DNA from 4 places in the Pseudomonas sp. E102 genome. Region 3 is predicted to be linked to each of the others. Evidence: predicted binding sites of a transcription regulator. Region 3 holds the regulator's gene; each other region holds the start of a gene.
The links. Region 3 encodes sigma-54, which starts transcription at its own class of promoters, with help from an activator protein. Its sites were predicted from a motif close to ANTGGCATNNANNTTGCTNT; they were not measured.
Positions count from the first base shown of each region.

Region 1: a site for sigma-54 is predicted at 4,457-4,476, ahead of glnK (P-II family nitrogen regulator). Genes of this name have one in related genera too.
Region 2: a site for sigma-54 is predicted at 5,959-5,978, ahead of DOCECA_RS04145 (flagellar basal body rod protein FlgF). Genes of this name have one in related genera too.
Region 4: a site for sigma-54 is predicted at 5,923-5,942, ahead of flhA (flagellar biosynthesis protein FlhA). Genes of this name have one in related genera too.

Region 1 is NZ_CP084025.1:5,168,843-5,176,584, reverse strand. Features, by position in the region: gene xerC (tyrosine recombinase XerC) at 1-669, shown strand, start outside; gene DOCECA_RS23290 (HAD family hydrolase) at 666-1,370, shown strand; gene sutA (transcriptional regulator SutA) at 1,485-1,808, opposite strand; gene DOCECA_RS23280 (secondary thiamine-phosphate synthase enzyme YjbQ) at 1,910-2,335, opposite strand; gene DOCECA_RS23275 (ammonium transporter) at 2,549-3,883, opposite strand; gene glnK (P-II family nitrogen regulator) at 3,917-4,255, opposite strand; gene DOCECA_RS23265 (accessory factor UbiK family protein) at 4,669-4,929, shown strand; gene DOCECA_RS23260 (YifB family Mg chelatase-like AAA ATPase) at 5,187-6,680, shown strand; gene DOCECA_RS23255 (aldose 1-epimerase family protein) at 6,687-7,742, opposite strand, start outside.
Region 2 is NZ_CP084025.1:865,108-872,849, reverse strand. Features, by position in the region: gene flgK (flagellar hook-associated protein FlgK) at 1-1,124, opposite strand, end outside; gene flgJ (flagellar assembly peptidoglycan hydrolase FlgJ) at 1,135-2,433, opposite strand; gene DOCECA_RS04160 (flagellar basal body P-ring protein FlgI) at 2,448-3,518, opposite strand; gene flgH (flagellar basal body L-ring protein FlgH) at 3,564-4,259, opposite strand; gene flgG (flagellar basal-body rod protein FlgG) at 4,332-5,117, opposite strand; gene DOCECA_RS04145 (flagellar basal body rod protein FlgF) at 5,167-5,904, opposite strand; gene DOCECA_RS04140 (sigma-54-dependent transcriptional regulator) at 6,241-7,742, opposite strand, start outside.
Region 3 is NZ_CP084025.1:3,945,687-3,953,428, forward strand. Features, by position in the region: gene mlaE (lipid asymmetry maintenance ABC transporter permease subunit MlaE) at 1-94, opposite strand, end outside; gene DOCECA_RS18075 (ATP-binding cassette domain-containing protein) at 94-903, opposite strand; gene DOCECA_RS18080 (KpsF/GutQ family sugar-phosphate isomerase) at 1,176-2,150, shown strand; gene DOCECA_RS18085 (KdsC family phosphatase) at 2,150-2,674, shown strand; gene lptC (LPS export ABC transporter periplasmic protein LptC) at 2,682-3,254, shown strand; gene lptA (lipopolysaccharide transport periplasmic protein LptA) at 3,241-3,789, shown strand; gene lptB (LPS export ABC transporter ATP-binding protein) at 3,789-4,514, shown strand; gene DOCECA_RS18105 (RNA polymerase factor sigma-54) at 4,709-6,205, shown strand; gene hpf (ribosome hibernation-promoting factor, HPF/YfiA family) at 6,281-6,589, shown strand; gene ptsN (PTS IIA-like nitrogen regulatory protein PtsN) at 6,602-7,066, shown strand; gene rapZ (RNase adapter RapZ) at 7,069-7,742, shown strand, end outside.
Region 4 is NZ_CP084025.1:912,085-919,826, reverse strand. Features, by position in the region: gene DOCECA_RS04385 (protein phosphatase CheZ) at 1-129, opposite strand, end outside; gene DOCECA_RS04380 (chemotaxis response regulator CheY) at 148-519, opposite strand; gene fliA (RNA polymerase sigma factor FliA) at 687-1,430, opposite strand; gene fleN (flagellar synthesis regulator FleN) at 1,427-2,257, opposite strand; gene flhF (flagellar biosynthesis protein FlhF) at 2,374-3,723, opposite strand; gene flhA (flagellar biosynthesis protein FlhA) at 3,735-5,864, opposite strand; gene flhB (flagellar biosynthesis protein FlhB) at 6,095-7,231, opposite strand; gene fliR (flagellar biosynthetic protein FliR) at 7,235-7,742, opposite strand, start outside.

The DNA of each region.
Region 1 (7,742 bases), 1.2 Mb from region 3:
CGCGGCCTGTATCAATACCTCAATCGCGAGGGCCTGTGCGATCACGATCCAGCCACAGGCCTGGCACCCCCCAAGGGCGAACGCCGGTTGCCGAAGACCCTCGACACCGACCGTGCCTTGCAATTGCTCGATGGCGCCGTCGAGGATGATTTCATGGCGCGACGGGACCAGGCGATCCTCGAACTCTTCTACTCCTCAGGCCTGCGGCTTTCCGAGCTGACGGGGCTGAACCTGGACCAATTGGACTTGGCCGACGGCCTGGTTCAGGTACTCGGTAAAGGCAGCAAGACCCGCTTGCTGCCTATCGGCCGCAAGGCCCGCGAAGCCCTGGAGCTTTGGTTGCCACTACGAGCGCTGACCAACCCCGTCGATGACGCGGTCTTCGTCAGCCTGCAAGGCCGACGCCTGGGCCCACGTACCATCCAGCTGCGGGTCAAGGCCGCCGGCGAACGGGAGCTCGGTCAGAACCTGCACCCGCATATGCTCCGGCATTCGTTCGCCAGTCATCTGCTGGAATCTTCCCAGGACCTGCGTGCCGTCCAGGAACTGCTTGGCCACTCGGACATCAAGACGACCCAGATCTATACCCACCTGGATTTCCAGCACCTGGCGACGGTCTATGACAGTGCCCACCCCAGGGCCAAACGCATCAAGGGCGACGAATCATGACCATCGAGCTCATCACCTTCGACCTGGACGACACGCTGTGGGACACCGCGCCGGTGATCGCCAGCGCCGAAGCCGTACTACGTCAATGGCTGACCGACAACGCACCCGACCTGGGCGATTTTCCCGTGGAGCACTTGTGGGCGATCCGCGCCCAAGTGCTCAGCGAAGAACCGAACCTCAAGCACCGCATCAGTGCGTTGCGCAGGCGCGTGCTGTTCCGGGCGCTGCAAGATGCCGGCTACGACCAGTGGCGAGCCTCTGAGTTGGCGGACCAAGGATTCGAAGCATTCCTGCATGCCCGTCATCAACTGGAGATCTTTCCAGACGTACAGCCGACCCTGGAAATCCTCGCCAATCATTTCGCACTTGGCGTCGTCACCAACGGCAACGCCGACGTGCGACGCCTGGGGCTGGCGGATTATTTCAAGTTTGCCCTGTGCGCCGAGGACATTGGCATCGCCAAGCCTGACGCAAGACTGTTCGAGGAAGCCTTGCAGCGCGGCGGTGCTACGGCACAGACCGCCGTGCATGTAGGCGATCACCCGGGCGACGACATCGCCGGCGCCCAGCAGGCCGGCCTGCGTGCGGTGTGGTTCAACCCGATGGGCAAGGCCTGGGATGCCGATCACGCACCGGATGCGGAGATTCGCAGCCTGACCGAACTGCCAGGGTTATTGGCGGCGTGGCATAGCCAACCCTGAACCTTGTGGGAGCGAGCTTGCTCCCACAGGGCCGAGCCTGTCCGTGGAGTTTATCCCGCCCATGAAAAAGCCCGCAGCGACGGCGGGCTTTTTCAGCAAGCAAGAAACAGAGGCTCAGATAGGGCGACTGCCATACTTGTTGTCGGGCTTCTTGGGCGGATCGGCGACCACGTTGGCCTCCACTTCCTGCACCTTTCCGCCCCTGGCCAGGAATTCCTCCATGGCCTTGGCAAGCGCGTCACGCTCCTTGTTCTTGGCCTCTACGCTCGGTAACTCGTCGACTGATACCGCTGCCTTGGCCTTGCCTTTGGCAGTGGGGACCGGAACATCGGCACCTTCGTCGTCGGCAACATCTTCAGCCGCCGCTTCCAGGCCTTCTTCGGTCTCGTCTTCGTCACCTACTTCGAGGTCGTCGTTTTCCAGATCATCGTCGCTCATGTTCTACCTCATGACTTGCGAAAAGCAGATTAGTTATAGCCCAGCTTCGCCATCTGTCGAAGGCTGCCAGAAAAAATTCAAGATCCGCTGACAAGCAGCGGTCATGCCCCTTCACCGTGCAAGGTGGCGAGGACTTTACGAGCACCGCCATGATCTCGGTGCTCGCCCAGATAAACGCCTTGCCAGGTACCCAACGCCAACCGTCCCGCCGTCACCGGAAGGCTGAGCTGACATCCCAGCACACTGGCCTTGAAGTGCGCCGGGAGGTCGTCCAGGCCTTCGTCGTTGTGCTCATAGCCGACGGTTCCTTGTGGGATCAGCCGATTGAAAAATCGTTCGAAGTCTCGACGTACCGCCGGATCGGCGTTCTCGTTGATGGTCAACGAGGCCGAGGTGTGCTGCAGCCACAGATGCAACAGACCGACACGACATGCCTTGAGTTCAGGCAGGCCGGCGAGTAGCTCGTCCGTCACCAGATGAAAGCCCCGGGGCCTCGCCCGCAGGGTTATCAGCGTCTGTTGCCACATACAGATCTCCGCACGTTCGGCGCGCATTCTAGCGCGCTCTGGAAAAAAACAAAGGGCCTAATATTCCTGCCTCGATGTAAGTCTTTGGCGGTAGAAAAACCCATGTCGTATACACAACAAAAGGCGTCGGAAAAAACCGGCGAACCTTGTGAGCAATGACAAATTCCAGACAAAAAAATGCCCGGCGAACCGGGCATTTTTTTTGCGCGTTGCTTACAGGTTGTAACCACGCTCGTTGTGCTGGGCCAAGTCCAGGCCCACGGCTTCTTCTTCCTCGGAGACACGCAGGCCCATGACGGCGTCCAGTACCTTGAGAATGATGAAGGTCACGACCGCGGTATAGATCACGGTGAAACCCACGCCTTTGAATTGAATCCACACTTGTGCGCCGATATCGGTCACGGTGCCGAAGCCACCCAGTGCCGGTGCAGCGAATACACCGGTCAGGATCGCCCCGAGGATACCGCCGATGCCATGTACGCCGAAGGCATCCAGGGAGTCGTCATAGCCGAGCTTGCGCTTGAGGGTGGTGGCGCAGAAGAAGCACACCACGCCCGCCGCCAGGCCGATGACCAACGCGCCCATCGGGCCCACGGTGCCGGCAGCCGGGGTGATTGCAACCAGGCCGGCCACCACGCCCGAGGCAATGCCCAGCGCGCTTGGCTTGCCGTGGGTGATCCACTCGGCAAACATCCAGCCCAGTGCCGCGGCAGCCGTGGCGATCTGGGTGACCAGCATCGCCATGCCGGCAGTGCCGTTGGCCGCGACGGCGGAGCCGGCGTTGAAGCCGAACCAGCCTACCCACAGCATGGCCGCGCCCATCAGGGTATAACCCAGGTTATGCGGTGCCATTGGGGTGGTCGGGAAACCTTTGCGCTTGCCCAATACCAGACAGGCTACGAGACCGGCGATACCGGCGTTGATATGCACCACGGTGCCGCCGGCGAAGTCCAGCACGCCCCAATCCCACATCAGGCCGCCGTTGCCGGACCAGACCATGTGCGCAATCGGCGCATACACCAGGGTGAACCACACGCCCATGAAGATCAGCATGGCGGAGAATTTCATCCGCTCGGCAAAGGCACCGACGATCAGCGCTGGGGTGATGATGGCGAAGGTCATCTGGAAGGTGATGAACACCGCTTCTGGAAACAATGCAGCCGGACCGGTCAGGCTGGCCGGGGTGACGCCCGCCAGGAATGCCTTGCCCAGGCCGCCGATGAAGGAATTGAAGTTGACGACGCCCTGTTCCATGCCAGTGGTGTCGAACGCGATGCTGTAGCCGTAGATGACCCACAGGACGCTGATCAGACCGGTGATGGCGAAGCACTGCATCATCACCGAAAGAATGTTTTTCGACCGAACCATGCCGCCGTAGAACAGCGCAAGGCCAGGGATGGTCATGAACAGGACAAGAATCGTGGCAGTCAGCATCCAGGCAGTGTCGCCGGAGTTGAGGACTGGGGCTGCCGCTTCTTCCGCCATGGCCAGGCCAGGCATTACGAAGGACAACAGGGCTCCTAGCCCTGCGAATTTACGCAGAGTCATATTGTTTTCTCCTGGGGCGTTGGGTTTGACGGCTTAGATAGCGTCGGTATCGGTTTCGCCGGTACGGATGCGAATGGCCTGTTCCAGATTGACCACGAAGATCTTTCCGTCACCAATCTTGCCGGTGTTGGCGGCCTTGGTAATCGCCTCGATGACCCGATCAAGATCCTTGTCGTCGATGGCGACATCGATCTTCACCTTGGGCAGGAAGTCGACCACGTATTCCGCGCCGCGATACAGCTCGGTATGGCCTTTCTGCCGACCGAAGCCTTTGACTTCAGTAACGGTAATGCCCTGCACGCCGATTTCGGACAGCGACTCGCGTACGTCGTCCAGCTTGAACGGCTTGATGATGGCAGTGACTAGCTTCATGAAACTCTCTCCCGAATTGGTGGACTTGCCCCAGGAAAACAAACCCGACTCAAGTCTAAGCGCAGTGCCTGGCTTTGTAACGCGTCGTCGGCCCAAGTTGCCCGACCGGTGCCAGCTGACTACTCCTGACGAAACTCCCCGCTCCGCCTGCTGCACTGCATTCGTCACAGCGACTGCATCAGTGCATGGGTCACCAGCCACTAAGCAGAAAGCTTGCCATCTGTACCCAACCCCCCTGATTTCAACCCTTTACCCGTTGCGCCGGTCTGCGCCGAACCACGAACCGCAGCGATACGCACAACAACGGTGCGGTGATGCCCGGGGCCGTGCGCGAAAAGCGTGCAACCCGAGCCGCGAATTGACTATAGACACTGCGTGATACACTGCCCGCCATTGTTTCCAGGACACCTGACATGCTCGCGCCCAAAGACCTCCTCGACGCCCTGAGCGGCCACGCCTCCCGCCTGTTGAGCGGCGACACGCCACTCCCCAAGAATGAAATCGAAAGCCAGTTCAAGGCCCTGCTGCAAAGCGGGTTCAGCAAACTGGACCTGGTCAGCCGGGAAGAATTCGACAGCCAGATGGTCGTGCTGGCCCGGACCCGGGCACGGCTGGAGAGCCTGGAAGCCAAGGTGGCCGAGCTGGAGGCGCGACTCGACCCCAAGGACGAGTGAGCACCTCTTGCCAGGGATGCGGCGTTAAGCGCGTGATTTGTCCCAGGCCCACCAGATCATCCAAAGCGCCGGCAGGGGCTCGCCGCCTGTAACGGCAATTGAAAAACAACCGCCTGAATGGCGGTTGTTCATTCATGCCCCCACTTGCGCAACATCCTGCGAAAATTTGCCCCTTCAATTGCCCCGCCCTCTCAGTTTCCCCGGACTAGTCTTCAAGAGCCGCAGGATGCGGCTCTCCATCAGTCAAGGAACGCTTCATGTCGCTCGCCATCGTCCACAGCCGCGCCCAAGTGGGGGTCGAAGCCCCTGCCGTTACCGTTGAGGTTCATCTGGCCAACGGCTTGCCGTCACTGACGATGGTCGGCCTGCCGGAGGCGGCGGTGAAGGAGAGCAAGGACCGGGTGCGCAGCGCGATCATCAATTCAGGGCTCAATTTCCCGGCGCGGCGCATCACCCTGAACCTGGCGCCAGCGGATCTCCCCAAGGACGGAGGCCGGTTCGACCTGGCGATTGCCTTGGGAATCCTGTCGGCCAGCGTGCAGGTGCCGACCTTGATGCTGGACGACGTGGAGTGCCTCGGCGAACTGGCATTGTCCGGCGCCGTGAGACCGGTACGCGGCGTGCTCCCCGCGGCGCTGGCGGCACGCAAGGCTGGACGCATGCTGTTGGTACCCCGGGCCAACGCCGAGGAAGCTTGCCTGGCGTCAGGGCTGAAGGTGATCGCCGTGGACCATCTGCTCGAAGCAGTGGCGCATTTCAACGGCCACGTCCCAGTCGAGCCTTTTGTGTCCAACGGGCTGCTCTCGGCCAGCAAACCCTATCCCGACCTCAGCGAAGTACAAGGTCAAGCCGGAGCCAAGCGCGCCTTGCTGATCGCGGCAGCGGGAGCTCACAATCTGTTGTTCAGTGGCCCACCCGGTACGGGCAAGACGCTGCTGGCGAGTCGTTTGCCGGGGTTGCTGCCACCGCTGGCCGAAAGCGAGGCCCTGGAGGTCGCGGCTATACAGTCGGTCGCCAGTTGCGTGCCCTTGAGCCATTGGCCGCAACGGCCGTTCCGCCAGCCACACCATTCGGCGTCCGGCCCTGCCCTGGTGGGTGGAGGCTCCAAGCCGCAACCGGGGGAAATCACCCTCGCCCACCACGGCGTGCTGTTCCTGGACGAGCTTCCAGAGTTTGATCGCAAGGTATTGGAAGTCTTGAGGGAGCCCTTGGAGTCGGGGCATATCGTGGTTTCGCGCGCCCGCGATCGCGTGCGCTTCCCGGCCCGCTTCCAGTTGGTAGCGGCCATGAACCCCTGCCCCTGTGGATACCTTGGCGAGCCCAGCGGCCGCTGCTCGTGCACACCGGACATGGTGCAGCGCTATCGCAACAAGCTGTCCGGCCCCTTGCTCGACCGCATCGACCTGCACCTGACTGTGGCGCGGGAAGCCACGGCGCTCAATCCCAAAGGCGAACCGGGTGACGACACCGCCACCGCGGCCGAGCGGGTGGCCGAAGCCCGGGAACGCCAGCAAACCCGCCAAGGCTGTGCCAACGCATTCCTAGATCTACCGGGGCTGCGCCGCCATTGCAAACTGTCCTCGACCGACGAGGCGTGGCTGGAAACCGCCTGCGAACGACTGTCCCTGTCGCTGCGAGCCGCCCACCGCTTGCTGAAGGTCGCCCGCACGCTGGCCGACCTTCAGCAGTTGGAACGGATCAGCCGCGAGCACCTGGCCGAAGCCCTGCAATACCGGCCCGCAACGCCATGAAACAGGTCACGGCTTGCTCAGGTCCACCAGCGGTGTGTCTCGCACCTCGACTTTTCGATCGCCCTGGATGTCATCAATGCGCTTGAGGGCTTTGTCCACGGCCCCCTTGTCCGCCAGAAGACTGTAGTGGATCTGGAACTGCTTGCGCTCTTTCGGTGCGATGCTGGGCACCAGGCCCAGCGGACGCTGGTAGCGGCGGTTATAGGAAAAACTGGTACCTGGCTCCAAGCCGGTCACGTAGCCCTGGCCTTGGGTATCGGTGTTTTTCCACAGGGAAAACACCGGAAGCGTCCCGGTATTGAAGCCCACGGAAACGCCGAGGCTACCGGCCTTGTTGTGCAGGACGGTCAGCGTATCGCCCTTGGCGTCGGCGTAAGGCACGACGTTGTAAACGGTTTCATCGTAGTCCTTGGTGGGAGCTCGATAGGTGGTCCAATCCTTCAGGTCGCCCTTGGCCTTGTCGTTGAACGGCGAAACCTGTTTGACCGGGGCGGCGAAGCGGGCCCCCTGCTCCAGGAATGGCGTGCTGAAATTGCTGTGATAGAGCGCCTGGTATTCCTTTGGATAATCGCCATTGTTGGTCAGCGTGTCGTTGAGGGAAAAGGTCACGCTGCCGGGCTCGGTGACCAATTCAGTCTGGACCGAGAAGTCAACCTTCTTGAACGCCTGCTCCTTCAACTCGCCTCGCAGGGTGATGGCGTAAGGTGGCTTTTCATCAATGTGCAAGGTGACTTTGTTCGCCGAAATGTTCGCGGCGCGCCCATGCAAGGTCAGCAGCTCACCGTTGTCGATGCCGGGGTGGCCGACCCACTCATAGCCGCAGCGGGTCACCAACTCATTGAAGCCTTCAAGCCAGCCCAGGCCACCTCGGCCGTTGAGTTCGATGAATGCTGGATTGACCACTTCTTTGACCGGCGAATCCCAGCCCATGCGCACATCGCCGACCGAGGCTTGAAGCACGTTCATGCCACGGGTCGGGACGACTGACAGCTTCAGAGTGCCGTTGTCGATGTCGACAATGCTCACGCCTTCCTGACGCCCCCCGTGGAGGGTGCGCATCGT
Region 2 (7,742 bases), 2.7 Mb from region 3:
ACGGTGTAGTCGGTGGCGCTGGTGAAGGTGATCTTGTAGTCGTTGGTGGTCAGCTTGCCCGTGTCTTCGATCGACACGTTGAAGTTGCCGGACCCGGCGCTGTTGCCCAGCGAGGCAACGCTGCGCTGGCTCATCTGGGCCGCACTGTTGATGCTGCTGAACAGGTTGGAACCGAATGCGCCGTTCTTGTCGATACCCGAGGCCTGGATGCTGTTCATCTGGTCGGCGACGACCAGCGCCACACGGCCCAGCTCGTTCATGGCCGGGTCGAGGACGGTGCTGCGGTAGCGCATCAGGCCACCGATTTCACCGCCGGTCATCACCTGGGTGATGTCCATGACGCTGGAGCCGCTGTTGAGCTGGATGCCAATGCGACCGGGGTCGTTCTTGTCCGGCACCGCTTCCAGTTTATTGGTGATATTGCCCATGACCAGTGGCTGGCCGGATCCCAGGTAGATGTCCAGGCTGCTGCCGTTCTCCACGACCTGAGTGCCGGTGAAGGTGGACAGCTGGCGAATGGTCTCGCTGCGGGCATCGAGCAGGTCGTTCGGCGCGCCGCCGGCGTTGGAGACTTCGGCGATTTTTTTGTTCAGCTGGGCGACCGTGGTGGCCAGGCTGTTGATCTGCTCGACCATGTTCGACAGGTTGCCGTTGATGTTCTCGCTCTGCGCCGTCAACTGGCTGGCTACCGAATTGAAACGGTTGCTCAAGGCCTGTGCATCGCTGAGCAGCAACTGGCGAGAGGCGTCGTCGCCCGGCTTGGCGTTGACGTTCTGCACCGAGGCGAAGAACTTGGTCAGCGCGCCGTTGAGGCCAGTGCCGCTGTCCGACAGCAGGGAATCAAGCGGTGTGATCTGCCCCTGGTAGGCCGCCGCATCGCTGTTGAGCGAGGTGGTGGTCTTCAGTTGCGCTTCAAGATAGGAGTTGTAGACCCGGCGTACGTCCGCCAGGGTCGTGCCGGAGCCGATGAACACGTTGCCGTACTGGTTCGACGCCTTGGTGGTCTGCACGGTCTGCTGACGCGAATACCCTGCGGTATCGACGTTGGCGATGTTGTTACCCGTGGTCACCAGTGCGGTCTGGCTTGCGGACAGACCCGACATCCCGATATTGAGCAAACTCATGGTTCAGACCTTATAAAGTCGTGGTGGCACCAGCCGAAGCGTAGTTTTGGTAACTCGTCATCTGCCGGGCTATGTTCGAAATCTTGCTGGCGTAGTTCGGGTCGGTGGCGTAACCGGCCTTCTGCAACTCGCGTACAAACTGTTCCGGGTTATCGGCCGACTTCAGCACAGCTTGATAGCGACTGTTGCTTTGCAGCAGATTGACCAGGTCATGGAAACTGTCACGGTACGAGGCGTAGGAACGGAACTCGGCCGTCTCCTTGACCATCTCGCCATTGCGGAATTCGCTGGTGATCGCCCGCGCCGAATCGCCCTTCCAGTTCGCGCTGGCCTTGATGCCGAACAGGTTGTGGCTGCTGCTGCCATCGGGCTGGCGCATCACCGATTTGCCCCAACCGGTTTCGAGAGCAGCCTGGGCCACCAGGTAACGAGGGTCGACGCCGATACGGTCCGCTGCTTCCTTGGCCATTGGCAGCATGGCGTTGACGAATTCATCGGCATCGCGGAAGGCCTTGCGCGCCGGCGCCAACGGTGGCTGGGCCACGGCGCGGCCATAGACTTGCATGTCGCCTTTGGGCTCGGCAGCCTTGAGCGCGGCCAGCCAGTCACCGTTGGCCAGCTCACCGGAAGCCGGCTTGACGGCGGCAATGGCGCGATCAGGCAACACGTTCTGCGCCATCGCTTCAGGCCTGACCGATGCCGAAGGCACCAACCCCGCGAGCAAGCGGTCGGCGAGTTTCGGTGGCAGGGCCAGGCGGCGCTGGTTGATCAATTCCATGTCGTTACGGTGAATGCCCTCGGCACCTTGCGGCGCGCTCACGGCACGCGACGCCCAGAGTGGGCGCTGGCCGTTGCTGCGCGACAACGGCCCGTCGGGCAGCGTTCCGGCCGCCACAGGCGTGGGTACTGGCGCCTTGGCCTTGTCCAGCGCCTCTTGCTGCTTGGCGGCCGATAAGGTGGCCGCCTCGCCCGAGGCCAGCGGTTTGTTCTTCGACATCTGGCGCAGCAGCACGTCAGCCAGGCCGATACCGCCGCCCTCGCGGGACATGGAAACGGCCAACTGCTGGTCGTACATTTCCTGGTATTGCTTGGCTTCCGGCGTGTTCATTGGATTGTCCTTGCCCAGGGCCTCGGTGGCCGAACGCATGGACTTGAGCATTTCGCCGAGGAACAGCGACTCGAACTCCTGCGCCACTTTGCGCAGGTTGCCTTCGCTGTTCTTGTCGCCGACCTTGAGCTGATTGAGGCGATTGAGGTCCGAATAGGACGCTGAATCCCCACTGATCAAGGCGCCTTTGCGCATATCCACCATGACCGCTTTCCTTAAATCACGATCAGGTCGGCTTGCAACGCGCCGGCCTGCTTCAAGGCTTCGAGAATCGCCATCAGGTCGCCCGGTGCCGCGCCGACCTGGTTCACCGCCCGGACGATTTCATCCAGGGTCGTGCCCGGACCGAACTTGAACATCGGCTTGGCTTCCTGCTCGGCATTGACCCGTGAACGCGGGACCACGGCGGTCTGGCCGTTGGACAATGGGCCCGGCTGGCTGACGATCGGGTCTTCGGTGATGGTCACGGTCAGGCTGCCGTGGGTCACGGCGGCTGGCGAAACCTTGACGTTCTGGCCAATCACGATGGTGCCGGTGCGCGAGTTGATGATGACTTTCGCCACCGCCTGGCCCGGGTCGACTTCGAGGTTTTCCAGGATCGACAGGTAGTCGACCCGCTGGCTCGGATCCAGTGGCGCGGTGACGCGGATCGAACCGCCGTCGATTGCCTGGGCCACGCCTGGGCCGAGCATGTCATTGATCTTGTCGACGATGCGCTTGGCCGTGGTGAAGTCGGAACGATTGAGGTTCAGCGTCAGGCTGTTGCCCTGGTTGAAACCGCTCGGCACCGCACGTTCAACCGACGCGCCGCCAGGGATGCGCCCGGCCGACGGAACGTTGACGGTGATCTTCGAACCGTCGCGCCCTTCGGCATCGAAACCGCCCACCACCAGGTTGCCCTGGGCGATGGCGTAGACGTTGCCGTCGATACCCTTGAGCGGGGTCAGCAACAAGGTGCCGCCGCGCAAGCTCTTGGAGTTACCGATGGACGAAACGGTGATGTCCACCTGCTGGCCGGGCTTGGCGAAGGCCGGCAGATCGGCACTGACCGACACCGCCGCAACGTTTTTCAACTGCACGTTGCCGGAGCCCGCCGGCACCTTGATGCCGAACTGCGACAGCATGTTGTTGAAGGTCTGCAGGGTAAACGGTGTCTGTGTGGTCTGGTCACCGGTGCCATTGAGGCCAACGACCAGGCCGTAGCCGATCAACTGGTTGGAACGCACGCCGGAAATACTGGCGATGTCCTTCAGGCGCTCGGCTTGAGCGCTGAAGGCTGCCGACATCACCAGGGCACCGATCAACAGCTGTTTAAGATTCAACTTGATCACCTAGAAAGGGAACTTCGGGCTGAGGAAGAAGCGGTCGAACCAACCTGGCTGACTCGCATCGGCAAAGGCACCAGTGCCCGAATAGGTGATGCGCGCATCGGCCACGCGAGTGGACGAAACGGTGTTATCGGTGGCGATGTCATCGGCCCGAACCATGCCGGCGATGCGTACCAGTTCGTCACCGGTGTTGAGCGTCAGCCACTTTTCACCCCGTACGACGATGATGCCGTTGGGCAGGACGTCGGCCACCGTCACGGTGATCGAACCGGTCAGGCTGTTGCTCTGTCCCGACTTGCTGTCGCCCTTGGTGGCACGGTCGGCGCCATAGCCGGCGTTGAGGCTGAGATCGTTGCTGCCGATCGGATTGTTGGTGGTCAGGCCCGAGCCGAACAGCGATGTCAGGCCGACGCTGGTCTCGCTGGTCTTGTCGATCTGCGAGTTGGCGTTCTTGCTGGCCTGGGTCCGCTCGTTCAGGGTGATGGTGATGATGTCACCGACCCGGAAAGCCTTGCGATCGCTGTACAGATTCTGCTCGAAACCGGCCTGGTAGATCGAACCGTTATTGGCCGCCGCCGGCAACGGTGTGCGCGGCAACACCGGAGCGTAGTACGGGTCATTGGGCCTTGGCGTTGGCGCGACACAGCCCGCCAATGCGGTGATCCCACTCAATGCCAGAACAGATACGAAGCGATTCATGACCCTACCTCTTGGTGTTGCAGGCGACCCTGGAGCCGCCCTGTCTACGTGATGACGAATGTTGCGACGCGATTACAGGTTCTGCGTGACGAACGAGAGCATCTGGTCGGCGGTGGAGATGACTTTGGAGTTCATCTCGTAGGCGCGCTGGGTGGTGATCATGTTGACCATCTCCTCAACGGTGCTCACGTTCGACGTTTCCAGGGTGTTCTGCAGCGTGGTGCCGAAGCCGTTCAGGCCAGGCGTGCCGACTTGTGGCGCGCCGCTGGCAGCGGTTTCCATGAACAGGTTGTTACCCACCGCTTGCAGGCCGGCCGGGTTAATGAAATCGGCGGTCTGCAGGTTGCCGATCACCTGGGAGGCCGGGTTGCCCGCCACGGTGATGGACACGGTGCCGTCGCGGCCCACGGTGAAGGTCTGGGCATCGTTCGGGATGATGATGGCCGGTTCCAGGGCGAAACCACTGGCGTTGACGATCTGGCCATTGGAATCGAGGTGGAAGGTACCGTCACGGGTGTAGGACGTGGTGCCGTCCGGCTGCAGGATCTGGAAGAAACCGCGACCGTCGATGGCCATGTCCAGCGGCTGCTCGGTGGTCTGCAGGCTGCCGGCGTTGAAGTTTTTCTGCGTGCCGACGATGCGCACACCGGTACCCACTTGCAGGCCCGACGGCAATTCGCTGTCCTGGGTCGACTGGGCGCCTGGCTGGCGTTTTACCTGGTAGAGCAGGTCCTGGAACTCGGCGCGATCACGTTTGAAACCCGTGGTCGAGACGTTCGCCAGGTTGTTGGAAATGGTGGACAGGTTTGTGTCCTGGGCGGACAGACCTGTTTTGGCAACCCAAAGAGCCGGAAGCATTCGATTCTCCTCTCACGCCTGTTTTTCGGCGCAGCGCTGTAATTAGTGATTAGATCTGCAAGACCCGAGCCATGGCCTCATCGCCTTCTTTGGCGGTGTTCATCATCTTGACGTGAAGCTCAAACTGCTTGGCCAGGGCCAGCACCGAAGTCATTTCATCCACGGCATTGACGTTGCTCGCTTCCTGGAAGCCCGACACCAGTTGTACGTTGGCATCGATGGGCGCGGGCTGGCCGTCCTTGGTACGGATCGAGCCGTCGAGGCCCTTGGTCATGTTCTTGAGGTCAGGGTTGACCAGTTTGATTCGGTCCACCTCAGCCATCACCCGCGGGCCTTCGCCCATGGCGCGAATGCTGATGGTGCCGTCCTGGCCGATTTCGATTTTCTGCTCTGGTGGCACGGCGATCGGACCGCCATTGCCCATTACCGGCATGCCGTTGCCGGCCCGCAGCACACCCAGGGCGTCAACGTTGAGGCTGCCGGTACGCACGTAGCTTTCACCGCCGTCGGGATTCTGCACGGCCATCCAGCCCGGCCCGCTGACCGCCACGTCCAGGTCGCGACCGGTTTCAACCAGTGCTCCCGGGGTGAAGTCAGTGGCAGGCCGCTCGGACATGGCAAACGCCCGCGCCGGAAAGCTGTCGCCGAACACCGGCATCGAACGTGCCTGCTCCAGGTCTTTCTGAAAACCATTGGTGGAGATGTTCGCCAGGTTGTTGGCATGGGCCCGTTGCGCCAGTGCGTTCTGGCTGGCGCCGGTCATTGCCACATAAAGGTACTTGTCCACTGTCGTTCCTCTGCATGCCGGACGTTTGCCGCCCACTGCTGTGTTGCACAGCCTTAAGCAAATTGCAGACCAACTTATTTCTGACGCTGGTGGGGCCGGTAAATAAAGGGCTTGGCGGAATTGAAAGGGATTATGGAAACGTATCGAAGACGAAAAACCGGCGGTGTCGTGCCGCTTACGGCAAGTGTCCGCCTAACCTGATCAAATAGACGCCCCGTGGCGAGGGAGCTTGCTCCCGCTGGGCCGGTCCGACGCCTCGGGCGTAGCGGCCCCACACTTTTGGCGATTGCTACGCAACCGAGCGGGAGCAGCTCCCTCGCCACGAAGCGTCTATCATCACATGCCGGGTTCTTTGCCCACCTCATACTCACGCAACTTATTGGCAATCGTCGTATGGGAAACCCCCAGCCGCTTGCCCAGTTGCCGGCTGCTCGGGTGTTCGGAATACAGGCGCTCGAGCACGGCCTTCTCGAAACGGCCGACGATCTCGTCCAGCCCTCCGTCGAGGGAAAAGTCACCGAGGGGTTGGCGCACGCCGTAGTCCGGCAGGCGAATGTGTTCGGCCTTGACCTTCCCGCCGTCGCATAGGGAAACGGCCTGGAACAGCACGTTTTCCAGTTGCCGGACATTGCCTGGCCAGTGGTAATGACTGAGCCGGTCCATCGCCGCTGGGGCCAGTCTTGGCAGTGGGCAGCCAATCTGGCGACTGGCCTGGTCGAGGAAATGCTCGACCAGCGGGGCCAGCCCGTCGAGGCATTCGCGCAGCGGCGGGATGTGCAGAGAAAGCACATTCAGGCGATGGTACAAATCTTGACGGAATTCTCCCCGGGCACAGAGTTCGGACAAATCGACCTGGGTCGCGCAGATCACCCTGACATCCAGGTAGACCTCTTCGTCACTGCCTACGCGGCGGAAGCAACCGTCCTGTAGGAAACGCAGCAATTTCACTTGCAAGCGCGGACTCATTTCTCCGACACCGTCGAGAAACAGCGTACCGCCCGCCGTCAGCTCCAGCAGCCCGAGCTTGCCTTCGGCCCGCGCCCCTTCGAAGGCGCCGGGCCCGTAGCCGAACAGTTCAGTCTCGGCCATGGACTCCGGTAATCCGGCGCAGTTGAGCGCCATCAACGGCGATTGCCCCCGTGGGCTTGCCAGGTGACAGGCACGGGCCAGCAATTCCTTGCCGGTTCCGGTTTCGCCTTCTATCAATAGCGGCGCGTCCAGCGGCGCCATGCGCCGGGCCTCGCGGACCACCGCCGCCATTACCTTCGAACTCTGGAAAATACTGTCGAAGCCGCGCAGTTCCTGCTTGCGCACGTTATAGATGCGCTCGCCCACCCGGTCGGCGCGGTGCAAGGTCAGCACCGCGCCGGCCATCGCCTCGCTGTCGTCGTGCTCCGATTGGAGCGGCGCGATGTCCGCCAGGAACACATCGCCCTTGACCTTGACCCGCAGGCCATTGATCCGCGATTGGTTGGCGCGCACCAGTTCCGGCAGGTCGAAGTCCTCGGCGTAGCGGGACAAGGGAATCCCCGGCACCTCGTCGACCCGCACCCCGAGCAACTGCGCCGCCGCCCGGTTGGCCGCGACGATGGAGCCGCCCATGTCGATGGACAACACCGGAAACTCCAAGGCGCCAAGCAAGGCATTGAGCTCCATGTGCCGACGCTCGCTCGGCATCAGCCCTACGCGCTTGACGCCGAACACCCCGGCGATGCCTTCGAACTTCGGACGCAACGCCTGGAACTGGATGTTGATCAGGTTCGGGCAGTGCAGGTAGATCGCATTGCCATGCTCGCCACCGACCTCGCCCCGGGCGACGTTGATGCCGTATTCCACCA
Region 3 (7,742 bases):
TCAGGAACAGCGTGGAACGCCCCAGCACGGCCAGCACGTCGATGCCGGAACGGCCGAACAGGCGAATTCTTTCTATTAATGATTTCTTGCGCATCAGCGCTTCCCCAGCAGATCGGTACGGTAATCCGTGGCCGGAAAATGAAACGCCACCGGACCGTCCGGGTCACCTTTCATGAATTGGCGAATGCGTGGGTTGTCCGAATCCTTCAATTCCTTGGGCGTACCCTGCCCCAGCACCTGGCCATCGCCAACGACATAGATGTAGTCGGCGATGCTCGCGGTTTCGGCCAGGTCGTGGGACACCACGATGCTGGTGATGCCCAGGGCGTCATTGAGCAGGCGGATCAACCGCACGAGCACGCCCATGGCAATGGGGTCCTGGCCAACAAAGGGCTCATCGTACATGAGGATTTTTGGATCGAGGGCGATGGCCCGCGCCAACGCCACGCGACGCTTCATGCCACCGGACAGTTCATCCGGCATCAAATCCAGGGCCCCGCGCAGCCCGACGGCCTGCAGCTTGAGTAAAACGATGTCGCGGATCATTTCGTCCGGCAGTTCGGTATGGACCCGCAGGGGAAACGCCACGTTCTCGAACACATCGAGGTCGGTAAACAGCGCGCCGCTCTGGAACAGCACCCCCATATGCTTGCGCGCATCGAACAAATCGCTGCGCGACAACTTTGGAAGGTTCTGGCCATTGACCCAGACTTCGCCGGCGCTAGGGCGCAGTTGTGCCCCCATCAGCCGCAGCAGCGTGGTCTTTCCGCACCCGGAAGGCCCCATGATGCCGGTCACCTTGCCGCGCGGGATGCGAATATCGATGTCATTGAAAATGCTGCGCGTCCCTCGCTTGAAGGACAGTCCCTTCAGCTCGACCGCGTAGGCGTTGTCGGCACTCATCTAAACTCCTTGCGATGCAGCCTCATATCCGAATGCCCAGGCCAACCGACAAATGCCGGTACCGCCGGGCACACGAACCGGCGGCGAACTATATCACTGCAAGCGTCAGGCGCCCAAGGCCAACCCCCCGCCCGTTAAGCCTGGCTTAAGGTAAAACACCACATTTTATGTCCAGCCTTGCAACCGTTCGAACAAAGCGTGACGAACTAACGTGAGGGAATCGTTCATTACCGCTATAATCGCCGCCTTTTCATCGGGCTATACGATCTGACATGAGCCAATCCAGCGACCTGATTCAATCGGCACAACGTACCATCCGCCTCGAGCTCGAAGCCGTACAAGGCTTACTGGCCCACATCGACGCTGATTTCGTACGTGCCTGCGAGATGATTCTGGCCAGCAAGGGCCGCGTGGTCGTGGTCGGCATGGGTAAGTCCGGCCACATCGGCAACAAGATCGCCGCCACGCTGGCGAGCACGGGCACGACGGCATTTTTTGTCCACCCGGCCGAAGCCAGCCACGGCGACATGGGCATGATTACCCGGGACGACGTCATCCTGGCCCTGTCCAACTCCGGCTCGACCAATGAAATCCTCACGTTGCTGCCGCTGATCAAGCGCCTGGGCATCCAGATGATCAGCATCACCGGCAACCCGGACTCCCCGTTGGCCAAGGCCGCCGAGGTGAACCTCAATGTCCATGTCGAGCACGAAGCCTGCCCGCTGAACCTGGCCCCGACCTCCTCCACCACCGCGGCACTGGTCATGGGCGATGCCCTGGCCGTGGCCCTGCTGGAAGCCCGTGGCTTCACGGCGGAGGATTTCGCCTTTTCCCATCCCGGTGGCGCGCTGGGCCGTCGCCTGCTGCTGAAAGTCGAAAACGTGATGCACGCCGGAGAAGAGCTGCCGCAGGTGCAACGCGGCACGCTGCTCAAAGATGCGCTGATGGAAATGACCCGCAAGGGCCTGGGCATGACCGTGATCCTCGAAGCCGACGGCAAGCTCGCCGGGATTTTCACAGACGGCGACCTGCGCCGCACCCTCGACCGCGCGATCGACATTCGCAACGCAACCATCGACGAAGTCATGACGCTGCACGGCAAGACCGCACGCGCCGACATGCTGGCCGCCGAAGCCCTTAAAATCATGGAAGACCACAGGATAAACGCACTGGTGGTAGTGGATGACGAAGACCGCCCGATCGGCGCCTTCAACCTGTCCGACTTGCTGCGTGCTGGAGTAATGTAATGACGACCGACCTGCTGCAACGGGGCAAGACCATCAAGCTCGCCGTATTCGACGTCGACGGTGTACTCACCGACGGCCGCCTTTATTTCCTCGAAGACGGCAGCGAATTCAAGACCTTCAACACACTCGACGGCCAAGGCATCAAGATGCTGATGGCCTCGGGCGTGCAAACGGCCATTATCAGCGGCCGCAAGACCCCGGTGGTCGAACGGCGGGCGAAGAACCTGGGCATCCCCCACCTTTACCAGGGCCGCGAAGACAAACTGGTGGTTCTGGACGAGCTCCTTGGCCAACTCAATCTAAGCTATGAACAGGTCGCCTACCTGGGCGACGATCTGCCGGACCTGCCGGTCATCCGTCGGGTCGGCCTGGGCATGGCAGTGGCCAACGCAGCGGCGTTCGTGCGCGAGCACGCCCATGGCGTCACCACGGCAAGGGGCGGCGAAGGTGCAGCCCGTGAATTCTGTGAACTGATCCTGCGTGCCCAGGGCCACCTCGAAGCGGCCAACGCCGCATACTTGTGAGCCATTTATGCTAAGCAAGAAGATTCGCACCATTCTGGTGTTCAGCTGCATCGCCGCGATTTTCGCTGCGGTGGGCTATTGGAACATCAGCCCGGAACGCTTCCTTGACCAACCCGCGGCCAAGGTCGAGGAAAATGACATCGACTGGTATGCGACCAATACGCATACCCTGCAATACCTGCCGGACGGAAAGGTGCAGTACGAGATGACGGCCGACAAGGTCGATCATGTAAAGGCCAGCGACGTCACGCTGGTGACCAAACCGGACCTGAACATGTTCCGGGGTACCGAATTTCCATGGCACGTGCAGAGCGAACGGGCCGAGGTCAATCCCGGCGGCACCGAAGTCGAACTGATCGACTCGGTGCGCATCGCACGGACCGATGAAAAGAACCGTACGACCATCATCACCAGCAGTCGCATGACGGTCTTCCCGCAGCGAGAATATGCGCAGACCGAGCAACCCGTTAGAATCGACGGCGCTGGCGGCGTGTCGACCGGCGTGGGAATGAAGGCGTATTTGAAGGAAAGCAGGATACACCTGCTATCGAAAGTAAGAGGACAGTATGAAGCTCGCTAAAACCCTCCCTATTTTGCTCAGTCTGGGCGCTGCACTGGGAAGCGCGAGCGCCTGGGCCCTTCCCAACGACCGCGACCAGCCTATCCGCATCCAGGCCGACGACGCGCAACTGGACGACAAGAACGGTGTCGCCACCTATAAGGGTGACGTGATCATTACCCAGGGCTCGATGAAGGTGACCGGCAATACCGTCACCATCACCCGCACCCAGTCCGGCGACATCGACGTAGTGACATCCGTGGGCAACCTGGCGTACTTCGAACAGTTGCAGACCGCAGGCGACACCAAGCCTGTGCAGGGTTACGGGGTCACCATCCAGTATCACGCCGCCCAGGACCGCGTTGTATTGATCGACCGCGCCAAGGTCGTCGACAAGGACAACAACGTGACCCAAGGCGAGAAGATCGTCTACGACACGGTCAAGAAGCTGGCCAGCGCCGGCCGTGCCACTGGCAGCAAGGTGACCGAACAGCGTCCGCGGATCGACATGGTGATCCAGCCGAAAAAGAAAACCGACGAGCAGAAGGCGCAGTAATGGCAACTCTGAAAGCCCAGCACCTGGCCAAGAGCTACAAGAGCCGCCAGGTTGTGCGCGATGTCAGCCTGTCCATCGACAGCGGCCAGATCGTTGGCTTGCTCGGCCCCAACGGCGCGGGCAAGACAACCTGTTTCTACATGATCGTCGGGCTGGTTCAGGCCGACCAGGGCCGCGTACTGATCGACGACCTGGATGTCAGCCACCAGCCGATGCACGGCCGGGCGAAGGCCGGTATCGGTTATCTGCCGCAAGAAGCGTCGATCTTCCGCAAACTGTCGGTGGCCGACAACATCATGGCCATCCTCGAGACCCGCAAGGAGCTCGACAAGGCCGGCCGCCGCCAGGAATTGGAGAGCCTGCTGCAGGAATTCCATATCAGCCACATTCGCGACAACCTGGGCATGAGCCTGTCCGGCGGCGAACGTCGTCGCGTGGAAATTGCCCGCGCCCTGGCTACCGCGCCGAAATTCATTCTGCTCGACGAACCCTTCGCCGGCGTAGACCCGATTTCGGTGGGCGACATCAAGCAGATCATCCATCATCTCAAGGCCAAGGGGATCGGCGTGCTGATCACCGACCACAACGTGCGCGAGACACTGGACATCTGCGAGACCGCCTATATCGTCAACGACGGCCAGTTGATCGCCGAGGGCGACTCGGCCACCATCCTGGCCAACGAGCTGGTCAAGGAAGTGTATCTGGGCCACGAGTTCCGCCTTTAAGCCACGAAGCCTCAGGCGAAGGCCTGGGTGGCGCCGAATGTCCGATGACGACCCGTGGGCACTCTCAATTAATTGAAGACGCCCCCTAGGCAAACACTTCAGTTTCAGGCATATAATTTGCTTAAGTTTGGCGCTCCGGCGCCCTGTAGTGGATGGCGCATGTGCGCCGGCAAATAAGGTGTTAAGCCCCTGCCATGAAACCATCGCTAGTCTTGAGAATGGGCCAGCAGCTGACGATGACACCGCAGCTGCAACAGGCCATCCGCCTGCTCCAATTGTCGACCCTGGACCTGCAACAGGAAATCCAAGAGGCCCTGGAATCCAATCCGATGCTCGAACGCCAGGAAGAGGGCGACGACTTCGACAACACCGATCCACTGGCCGACAATGTCGAGCAGAAAACCACCCCGGAAATCCAGGAACCAACCTACCAACAGGAAGCCGCCCCCACGGTGGACAACCTTGAGGATGGCGAATGGAACGAGCGCATTCCCAACGACCTGCCCGTGGACACGGCTTGGGAAGACGTCTATCAGACCAGCGCCAGCAGCCTGCCGAGCGGCGATGACGACGAATGGGATTTCACTACCCGCACGTCCGCCGGCGAGAGCTTGCAGAGTCATCTGCTCTGGCAACTGAACCTGGCGCCGATGTCCGATACCGATCGCCTGATCGCCGTGACCCTGATCGATTGCATCAACAACCAGGGTTACCTGGACGAGACGCTGGAAGAAATCCTCGAAGCCTTCGACCCCGAGCTCGACATCGAGCTGGACGAGATCGAAGCCGTCTTGCATCGCATCCAGCAGTTCGAACCCGCCGGCATCGGTGCTCGCAACCTGGGCGAATGCCTGTTGCTGCAGCTGCGCCAATTGCCCGCCAAAACCCCGTGGCTGGCCGAAGCCAAGCGCCTGGTGACCGATTACATCGACCTTTTGGGCGGACGCGACTACAGCCAACTGATGCGTCGCATGAAGCTCAAGGAAGATGAACTGCGCCAGGTCATCGAGCTGGTGCAAAGCCTCAACCCGCGTCCTGGCTCACAGATCGAATCCACCGAGCCCGAATACGTCGTCCCCGACGTAATCGTGCGCAAGCACAACGATCGCTGGCTGGTGGAGCTCAACCAGGAGTCGATGCCCAAGCTGCGCGTCAACGCCCAGTACGCAGGTTTCGTCAAACGCGCCGATACCAGCGCCGACAACACCTTCATGCGCAACCAGTTGCAGGAAGCGCGCTGGTTCATCAAGAGCCTGCAGAGCCGCAACGAAACCCTGATGAAAGTCGCCACCCAGATCGTCGAGCATCAGCGCGGCTTCCTGGAATATGGCGACGAAGCGATGAAGCCGTTGGTCCTGCATGACATTGCCGAGGCGGTGGGCATGCACGAATCGACGATTTCACGGGTGACCACCCAGAAATTCATGCATACCCCTCGGGGCATCTATGAATTGAAATACTTTTTCTCCAGCCACGTCAGCACCTCCGAAGGCGGCGAATGCTCGTCCACGGCCATCCGCGCGATCATCAAAAAACTGGTCGCTGCGGAAAATCAGAAAAAGCCGTTGAGTGACAGCAAGATCGCTGGTTTACTGGAGGCACAAGGCATTCAGGTGGCCCGCCGTACCGTCGCCAAATACCGCGAATCCCTGGGGATCGCACCTTCGAGCGAACGCAAGCGGTTGATGTAACAGGCCACGCCACAGCGTTCCAGTGGCAGGCACCCAGCCTGCCGCTTTATGCACTGGCAACGAAGGAGAAGCTGTATGCAAGTCAACATCAGTGGACACCAACTGGAAGTGACCGAACCCCTGCGCACCTACATCGGCGAAAAACTCGACCGATTGGAGAGGCATTTCGACAAGATCACCAACGTGCAAGTCATTCTGAACGTCGAAAAGCTGAAGCAGAAGATCGAAGCCACACTGCATATTCCCGGCGGAGAAGTGGTTGCCAATGCGGAGCATGATGACATGTATGCCGCGATTGACCTGCTGACCGACAAGCTGGATCGCCAACTCAAAAAGCATAAGGAAAAGACCCAGAGCCTCCTCCAGGGCGCAACCGGTCGTTAACCCCCCCAATCCATGATCCGACTAGAAACCATCCTGACCCCCGGCCGTTCCCAGGTGAACGCGCCGGGTGGCAGTAAGAAGAAAGCCCTCGAACAAATTGCCAACCTGATCCACCGCGAAGTGCCGGATCTGGAAATGCAGGACGTCTTCGAGGCCCTTATCGCCCGTGAAAAACTAGGCTCCACCGGTTTTGGCAACGGCATCGCCATTCCACATTGCCGCCTCAAAGGCTGTACGTCGCCGATCAGCGCGCTACTGCACCTTGAAGCGCCCATAGATTTCGACGCCATCGACGGCGCCCCGGTCGACCTGCTGTTCGTATTGCTGGTTCCGGAAGCGGCGACCGATGCGCACCTTGAGCTGCTGCGCCAGATCGCCAGCATGCTGGACCGCAAGGAAGTGCGCGAAAGACTGCGCAGCGCAACGAGTAACGACGCTTTGTATCAGGTTGTCCTGGACGAGCAGAACGGTCATTAAACATGCGCATGATCATCGTCAGTGGCCGCTCCGGCTCCGGTAAAAGTACCGCCCTCAATGTGCTTGAGGACAGCGGCTACTACTGCATCGACAACTTGCCGGCAGGCCTGCTTCCGGAGTTGGCCGAGCGCGCCCTGATCCACACCGAACTGGCGCAACCGCTGGTCGCCGTGTCGGTCGATGCCCGTAACCTGCCCAGCCACTTGTCGCGCTTCCCCGAACTGCTCGAGGAAGTGCGCAGCCGCCATATCCAATGCGATGTGCTCTACCTGGATGCCGACGAAGAAACCTTGCTCAAGCGTTTCTCCGAAACTCGCCGGCGCCATCCACTGAGCAATGCGAGCCGCTCCCTGGCCGAAGCGATCCATGACGAAAGCCAACTGCTCGGGCCCATCGCGGACCTGGCGGACCTCAAGCTCAACACCACGAACCTGAACCTGTATCAACTGCGCGACACCCTCAAGTTGCGCCTGCTGAACCAGCCAGAACCGGGTACGGCCTTTCTCGTCGAATCGTTCGGTTTCAAACGCGGAATGCCGGTAGATGCCGACCTGGTGTTCGATGTCCGCTGTTTACCCAACCCTTATTGGAAACCGGAACTGCGCGAGCAGTCCGGGCTGGACCAACCGGTAATCGACTACTTGGCCGCCCAGCCGGATGTCGAAGAGATGTACCA
Region 4 (7,742 bases), 2.7 Mb from region 3:
GGTCTGGTTGAGCTCATGAATCATTTGAACCGCATCGCCGAAGCGGCCCTTTTCAAGGCTGTCTACCAGTTCGCGGGCATGTTTTTTCAGGGTCGATTCGAAATCGCCCATTGAAGATTCGTTGTCCATAGCTCCCCCGTGGCGCCGTTAACCGATGCGTTCGAAGATTTTTTCGATCTTCTCTTTCAACGCCTGGGCCGTGAAGGGTTTGACCACATAGCCGTTCACACCGGCCTGGGCCGCTTCGATGATCTGCTCGCGCTTGGCTTCGGCAGTGACCATCAGCACCGGGAGGTGCTTGAGTTTTTCGTCGGCGCGCACGTGGCGCAGCAAGTCGATACCGGTCATGCCAGGCATGTTCCAGTCAGTCACCAGAAAGTCGATGCTCCCGCTGTTGAGGACCGGAATGGCGGTTGTGCCATCGTCGGCCTCGACCGTGTTGGTGAACCCGAGGTCACGCAACAGGTTTTTTATGATCCGCCGCATCGTTGAGAAGTCATCAACGATGAGGATTTTCATGTTCTTGTCCAATTCGACCTCCAAGCAGTCTTAAACGCGCCCAGCACCTAGACGCGCCATTTCAATCAATCCGGCACAACACTCGACAACGGTATGGAGCACAACGGATGGAGACTGGCCCGGCATACGCCATGCCAGCCCCGCTCGCAGCGTCCCCACACTGCTCGTCAGCGCGCTCGCCACTCCCCCAAACGCCCCCGCAAGCGGGCCGCGCACTGGCTATGTAACTGGCTGACCCGCGATTCGCTTACCCCCAGGACTTCACCGATTTCCTTGAGGTTCAGCTCTTCGTCGTAGTACAGCGCCAAGACCAGTCGCTCACGCTCCGGCAAATTGGCAATCGCATCCGCCAGGGCGCTCTGGAAACGTTCATCTTCCAGGTCGCGCGACGGCTCCATGTGAGCACTCGCGCCGTCCTCGTGCAGCCCTTCGTGTTCGCCGTCCTGCAACAGGTCGTCGAAACTGAACAGGCGACTGCCCAAGGTATCGTTCAAAATCCCGTAATAATCATCGAGACTCAACTGGAGTTCGGCCGCAACCTCGTGATCTTTAGCGTCTCGCCCGGTTTTCGCTTCAATCGCACGAATCGCGTCGCTGACCATGCGGGTGTTGCGATGCACCGAACGCGGCGCCCAGTCGCCCTTGCGGACCTCATCGAGCATCGCCCCGCGGATACGGATACCGGCGTATGTCTCGAAACTGGCGCCCTTGCTCGCGTCGTATTTGTTCGACACTTCGAGCAGGCCGATCATGCCCGCCTGGATCAAGTCCTCGACCTGGACACTGGCCGGCAAACGCGCCAGCAAGTGGTAGGCGATGCGCTTGACCAGTGGCGCGTAACGCTCGATCAATTCGTACTGGGCGTCCCGTGCCGATTTTTTGTAGAGATGGTTGTAACCGCTGGCTGTCATAACACGGGCCCTGCTGTTTGTTGCACGAGACGCTCGACGAAAAATTCCAGATGCCCACGTGGGTTGGCCGGCAGCGGCCAGGTGTCGACCTTCTGGGCGATCGCCTTGAACGCCAGGGCGCATTTGGAACGAGGAAAAGCTTCATAAACGGCACGTTGCTTCTGGACAGCCTTGCGTACGCTTTCGTCGTAAGGCACTGCGCCGACGTATTGCAGGGCGACGTCCAGGAAGCGATCCGTGACCTTGGTCAACTTGGCGAACAGGTTGCGTCCTTCCTGTGGGCTTTGGGCCATGTTGGCCAGGACGCGAAAGCGGTTCATGCCATAGTCGCGGTTAAGCAGTTTGATCAGCGCGTAGGCGTCGGTGATCGACGTCGGTTCGTCGCAGACCACCAGCAACACTTCCTGGGCGGCGCGCACGAAACTGACCACCGAGTCACCGATACCGGCTGCCGTGTCGATCACCAGCACATCGAGGTTGTCACCGATGTCGCTGAAGGCCTGGATCAGGCCGGCGTGCTGCGCCGGGGTCAGGTGAACCATGCTCTGGGTGCCGGAGGCGGCCGGCACGATGCGAATCCCGCCGGGGCCTTGCAACAGCACGTCGCGCAATTCACAGCGCCCTTCGATCACGTCCGCCAGCGTGCGCTTGGGTGTGAGCCCCAGCAGCACGTCGACGTTCGCCAGGCCCAGGTCGGCGTCCAGCAGCATGACCCGTCGGCCAAGCTCTGCCAGAGCCAGGGACAAGTTCACTGACACGTTAGTCTTCCCGACGCCACCTTTGCCGCCGGTCACCGCGATCACCTGTACGGGATGCATGCTGCCCATGTTCGTTCTTTACCTTGTCTTACTTAGACGGAGGCCACATTACTGGCTGCGCGTTCACATACGGAACAATGCATGGCAGACCATCGATGTAGGTACAAAAAATATTCATGAATACCTCAGCCAACCTGCTTGGTCGGGCTGTGGTAGATATCAGCGAACATGTCAGCCATGGCTTCTTCGCTGGGTTCTTCCTGCATTTGCACACTCACGGCACGACTGACCAGTTGATGACGGCGCGGCAGATGCAAATCATCCGGGATCCGCGGCCCGTCGGTCAGGTAGGCCACCGGTAGTTCATGACCGATCGCCAGGCTCAACACCTCGCCCAGGCTTGCCGTTTCGTCCAGCTTAGTCAGGATGCAGCCGGCCAGCCCGCAGCGTTTGTAACTGTGGTATGCGGCGGTTAGAACCTGTTTCTGGCTGGTGGTTGCCAACACGAGATAATTTTTTGACTTGATGCCACGCCCGGCCAGGCTTTCCAGCTGCATGCGCAGGGCCGGATCGCTGGCTTGCAGGCCGGCGGTGTCGATCAGTACGACGCGCTTGCGCATCAGCGGTTCCAGCGCCTGGGCCAGGGACTGGCCCGGATCCACATGGGTCACCGACACATTGAGGATCCGGCCCAAGGTCTTGAGTTGCTCCTGGGCACCGATGCGGAAACTGTCCATGCTCACCAGGGCGATACTCTGGGCGCCGTACTTGAGTACATAACGGGCCGCGAGCTTGGCCAGAGTGGTGGTCTTGCCCATGCCGGCCGGGCCGACCATGGCGATTACTCCGCCCTCTTCCAGTGGCTCGACTTCCGGCGTGGCGATCATCCGCGCCAGGTGCGCAAGCAGCATGCGCCAGGCCTGGCGAGGCTCGTCGATGTCGCTGATCAATGCCAGCAGGTCGCGCGCCAGCGGGCCGGACAGGCCAATGCGTTGCAGGCGACGCCACAGGTTGGCCTGGGCCGGACGGCTGCCTTGCAGTTGGTTCCAGGCCAGCGAGCCGAGCTGGACTTCCATCAGCTCGCGCAGGCTGTTGAGTTCGAAGCGCATCGAGTCCAGGGCACGGGGATCAACGCCCGCGGCTGCGGCAACGGGTACCGGTGCCGGACGACGCGGTTCGGCCGGCGTCGGCTCGATCAGCGGTTCGGCAGCGGTCAGCGGCAGGCCTGCGGTCAGTGGCTGGCCGGCGAACAATTGACGATTGGTGCCCGCGCTGGCCGAGCCTTCGCTGCTGCGCAGGCTCAACTCGGCCTGGGCGCTGGCGATGCGCGACTGAGTCTTGCGCAGCTCGTCCTCGAGCTCCATGTTCGGAACGCGAGGGGCCAGCGCCGACAATTTGTAGTCCAGGGCCGCCGTCAGCTCGACACCGCCGGCGATACGACGGTTGCCGATGATGGCTGCTTCAGCGCCCAGCTCGTCACGAACCAGTTTCATGGCCTGACGCATATCGGCGGCGAAAAAACGCTTCACTTGCATAAACCACTACCTCAGCCGTTGGGCCCTACTGTCGCAACGATGGTCACTTGCTTGTTGTCCGGTATTTCCTGGTACGCCAGCACATGCAGCCCCGGGACCGCGAGGCGCCCGAACCGCGAAAGCATCGCGCGAATCGGACCGGCCACCAGCAGGATCACCGGTTGGCCTTGCATCTCTTGCCGCTGGGCTGCTTCGATCAGCGAACGCTGCAGCTTCTCGGCCATGCTTGGCTCCAGCAGAACACCCTCTTCCGAGCCTTGTCCTGCCTTCTGCAGACTATTGAGCAATATCTGTTCCAACCTTGGTTCCAGAGTGATCACAGGCAGCTCAGACTCAGTGCCTACAATGCTTTGGACGATTGCGCGGGATACGCCGACCCGCACCGCAGCCACCAGAGCGGCGGTATCTTGACTCTTCGAAGCGTTGTTGGCGATCGCTTCGGCAATGCTGCGTATGTCGCGCACCGGAACCTGTTCGGCCAGCAGCGCCTGCAACACCTTGAGCAATTGGGACAACGAAACCACGCCCGGCACCAATTCTTCAGCCAGTTTCGGCGAGCCTTTGGCCAGTACTTGCAGCAGTTGCTGGACTTCTTCGTGACCGATCAGCTCGCTGGAATGCTTGTAGAGAATCTGGTTCAAGTGGGTCGCCACGACCGTGCTGGCGTCCACCACGGTATAACCGAGGGACTGGGCCTGGGCCCGCTGGCTGATTTCGATCCACACCGCTTCCAGGCCGAAAGCCGGATCCTTGGCGGTAATGCCGTTGAGCGAACCGTAGACCTGCCCTGGGTTGATCGCCAGCTCGCGGTCCGGGTAGATCTCGGCTTCCGCCAGGATCACGCCCATGAGCGTCAGGCGATAGGCGCTCGGCGCCAGGTCGAGGTTGTCGCGAATGTGGACGGTGGGCATGAGGAAGCCCAGATCCTGGGACAGCTTCTTGCGCACGCCCTTGATCCGCGCCAGCAACTGACCGCCCTGGTTGCGATCGACCAATGGAATCAAGCGGTAGCCGACTTCCAGGCCGATCATGTCGATCGGCGTCACGTCATCCCAACCCAATTCCTTGGTTTCCATGGCACGCGCTGGCGACGGCAGCAGTTCCTGCTGGCGCTTGACCTCTTCCAGCGCCTGGACCTTCTGCACGTTCTGCTTCTTCCAGAACAGGTACGCGCCACCCGCGGCCAAGGCCGCCATGCTCAGGAAAGAAAAGTGCGGCATTCCCGGCACGAGACCCATCACCGCCATCAGGCCGGCCGCCACGGCCAGGGCCTTGGGCGACGCGAACATCTGGCGATTGATCTGCTTGCCCATGTCTTCGGAGCCCGAAGCACGGGTCACCATGATCGCCGCCGCTGTGGATAACAACAGTGATGGCAATTGCGCCACCAAACCGTCACCGATGGTCAGCAACGCGTAGACCTTGCCGGCGTCGCCGAAAGCCATGCCGTGCTGGAAGATACCGACGGCCATGCCGCCAATCAGGTTGATGAACAGGATCAGCAGGCCGGCGATGGCGTCACCGCGGACAAACTTACTTGCACCGTCCATGGACCCGTAGAACTCGGCTTCCTGGGCTACTTCGAGACGGCGCAGCTTGGCCTGGCTCTGATCGATCAAGCCGGCATTGAGGTCAGCGTCGATCGCCATCTGCTTTCCAGGCATCGCGTCGAGGGTGAAACGCGCGCTCACCTCGGAAATCCGCCCGGCGCCCTTGGTCACCACGACGAAGTTAATGATCATCAAGATGGCAAAGACCACGATACCGACCACGTAGTTGCCGCCGATCACCACTTCGCCGAAGGCCTGGATCACCTTACCGGCGGCCTGGTGCCCCTCGTGACCGTGAATCATCACCACCCGGGTGGACGCCACGTTCAGCGCCAGGCGCAACAGCGTCGCCACCAGCAGGATGGTCGGGAAGACGGCGAAGTCCAATGGGCGCAGGGCGTATACGCACACCAGCAGCACCACGATCGACAAGGCGAGGTTGAACGTGAAGAACACGTCCAGCAGGAACGGCGGTACCGGCAGCATCATCATGGCGAGCAGGACCAGCAGCAACAGCGGCACGCCCAGATTGCCCCTGCTGAGGTCTACGACGTTGCTGCGAGCGGTGCTGAGTAACTGAGAGCGATCCACCAATATTCCCCGTTCCTGGAAGCAAACTTTTGACGCCCGGAAGGGGCGCAGGCGGGGTATTGCAAGAAGCTTTCCAACTTTCGCGGGAGGTTGAAATAGAGGCTTTCAAGGGATGCCGACCTGTGGGAGCGAGCTTGCTCGCGATGGCGGAGGGTCAGTTTGTGCGAGCGTTGACTGGAAGACCGCTATCGCGAGCAAGCTCGCTCCCACAGGGGCTTTGGCACCTTGGTTCAGGAATCGCGGCGCAAATCCGGCGGGATGGGCAGGTCCTTGAGCGGTTCTGGCCGCTTGGCCTTGCCGGCGCGGTGCTGGCGGATCTGGTAGACGTAGGCCAGCACCTGGGCGACGGCGAGGTACAAGCCTCCCGGGATTTCCTGGTCAAGCTCGGTGGAGTAGTAGATCGACCGCGCCAATGCCGGAGATTCGAGCAGCATCACTTCGTTGGCGACGGCGATCTCGCGAATCTTCAACGCCAGGAAATCGCTGCCCTTGGCCAGCAGGACCGGCGCATTGCCCTTGTCGGGATCGTACTTGAGCGCGACGGCATAGTGAGTCGGGTTGGTGATGACCACGTCGGCGTCGGGAATCGCCGCCATCATCCGCCGCTGGGAAACCTCGCGCTGCAACTGGCGGATCCGCTGCTTGACCTCCGGCTTGCCCTCCGAGTCCTTGTACTCGTCGCGCACCTCCTGCTTGGTCATCATCAATTTCTGCTTGCTCTGGTAGAGCTGGATCGGCACGTCGATGGCGGCGATGAGGATCAGCCCGCAAGCCATCCACAAGGTGCTCCAGCCGACCAACTGCACGCTATGGATGATGGCTTGCTCCAGCGGCTCATGGGCAATGCGCAGCAGATCGTCGATATCGGCCTGCAACACCGCCAGCGCGACGAACAACACCAGGAGAAATTTTCCGAAAGCCTTGAGCAGTTCCATCAACGCCGTGGTGGAAAACATGCGCTTGATACCGGCGGCCGGATTCATCCGGCTGAACTTCGGTGCCAGGCTACCGGCGGCGAACAGCCATCCGCCCAGGGAAATCGGGCCGATGAAAGCCGCCAACAGCAGAAAAATGAGCACCGGTTGCATTGCAAGCATCGCGATCTTGCCCGAATGCAACAGGTACTGCGTCATAGCGCCCGGCGTGAGCAATACCTCGCGAGGCAAGGAAAAATTCAACCGCATGATTTCCAGCAGATCCAACGCCAGTCCGCCACCGTAAATCAGCAAGCCACCGGCACCGGCGAGCATGATCGCCAGGGTGTTGAGCTCCTTGGAACGGGCAATCTCGCCCTTTTCCCGGGACTGCTTCTTGCGTTTCTCGGTGGGGTCTTCTGTTTTATCCTGACCGCTTTCGCTCTCGGCCATGGTTCAGCGCGCCTGTGCCATGTCGCGTAACAGCTGCAAGGCCTGGGTGGCCAACGGCTGATACTGATTGAGAATGTCCCCCAGGCTGACCCAGAAAATCACCATGCCCAGCACCAGGGTCAGCGGGAAGCCGATGGAAAAGATGTTCAACTGCGGCGCCGCCCGGGTCATCACGCCGAAGGCGATGTTGACCACCAGCAGCGCGGTAATCGCCGGCAACACCAGTACCATCGCCGCGCCGAGGACCCAGCCAAGCTTGCTGGCAATGTCCCAGAAATGATTGACCAGCATCGCGCTGCCTACCGGCAATGTGGTGAAGCTCTCCGTCAATACTTCGAACACCACCAGATGCCCGTTCATGGCGAGGAACAGCAACGTCACCAGCATCGTCAGGAACTGCCCGATAACGGCAGTGTTCACGCCGTTGGTGGGGTCGATCATCGAGGCGAACGCCATGCCCATCTGGATCGAGATGATTTGCCCGGCCACCACGAATGCCTGGAAAAACAAC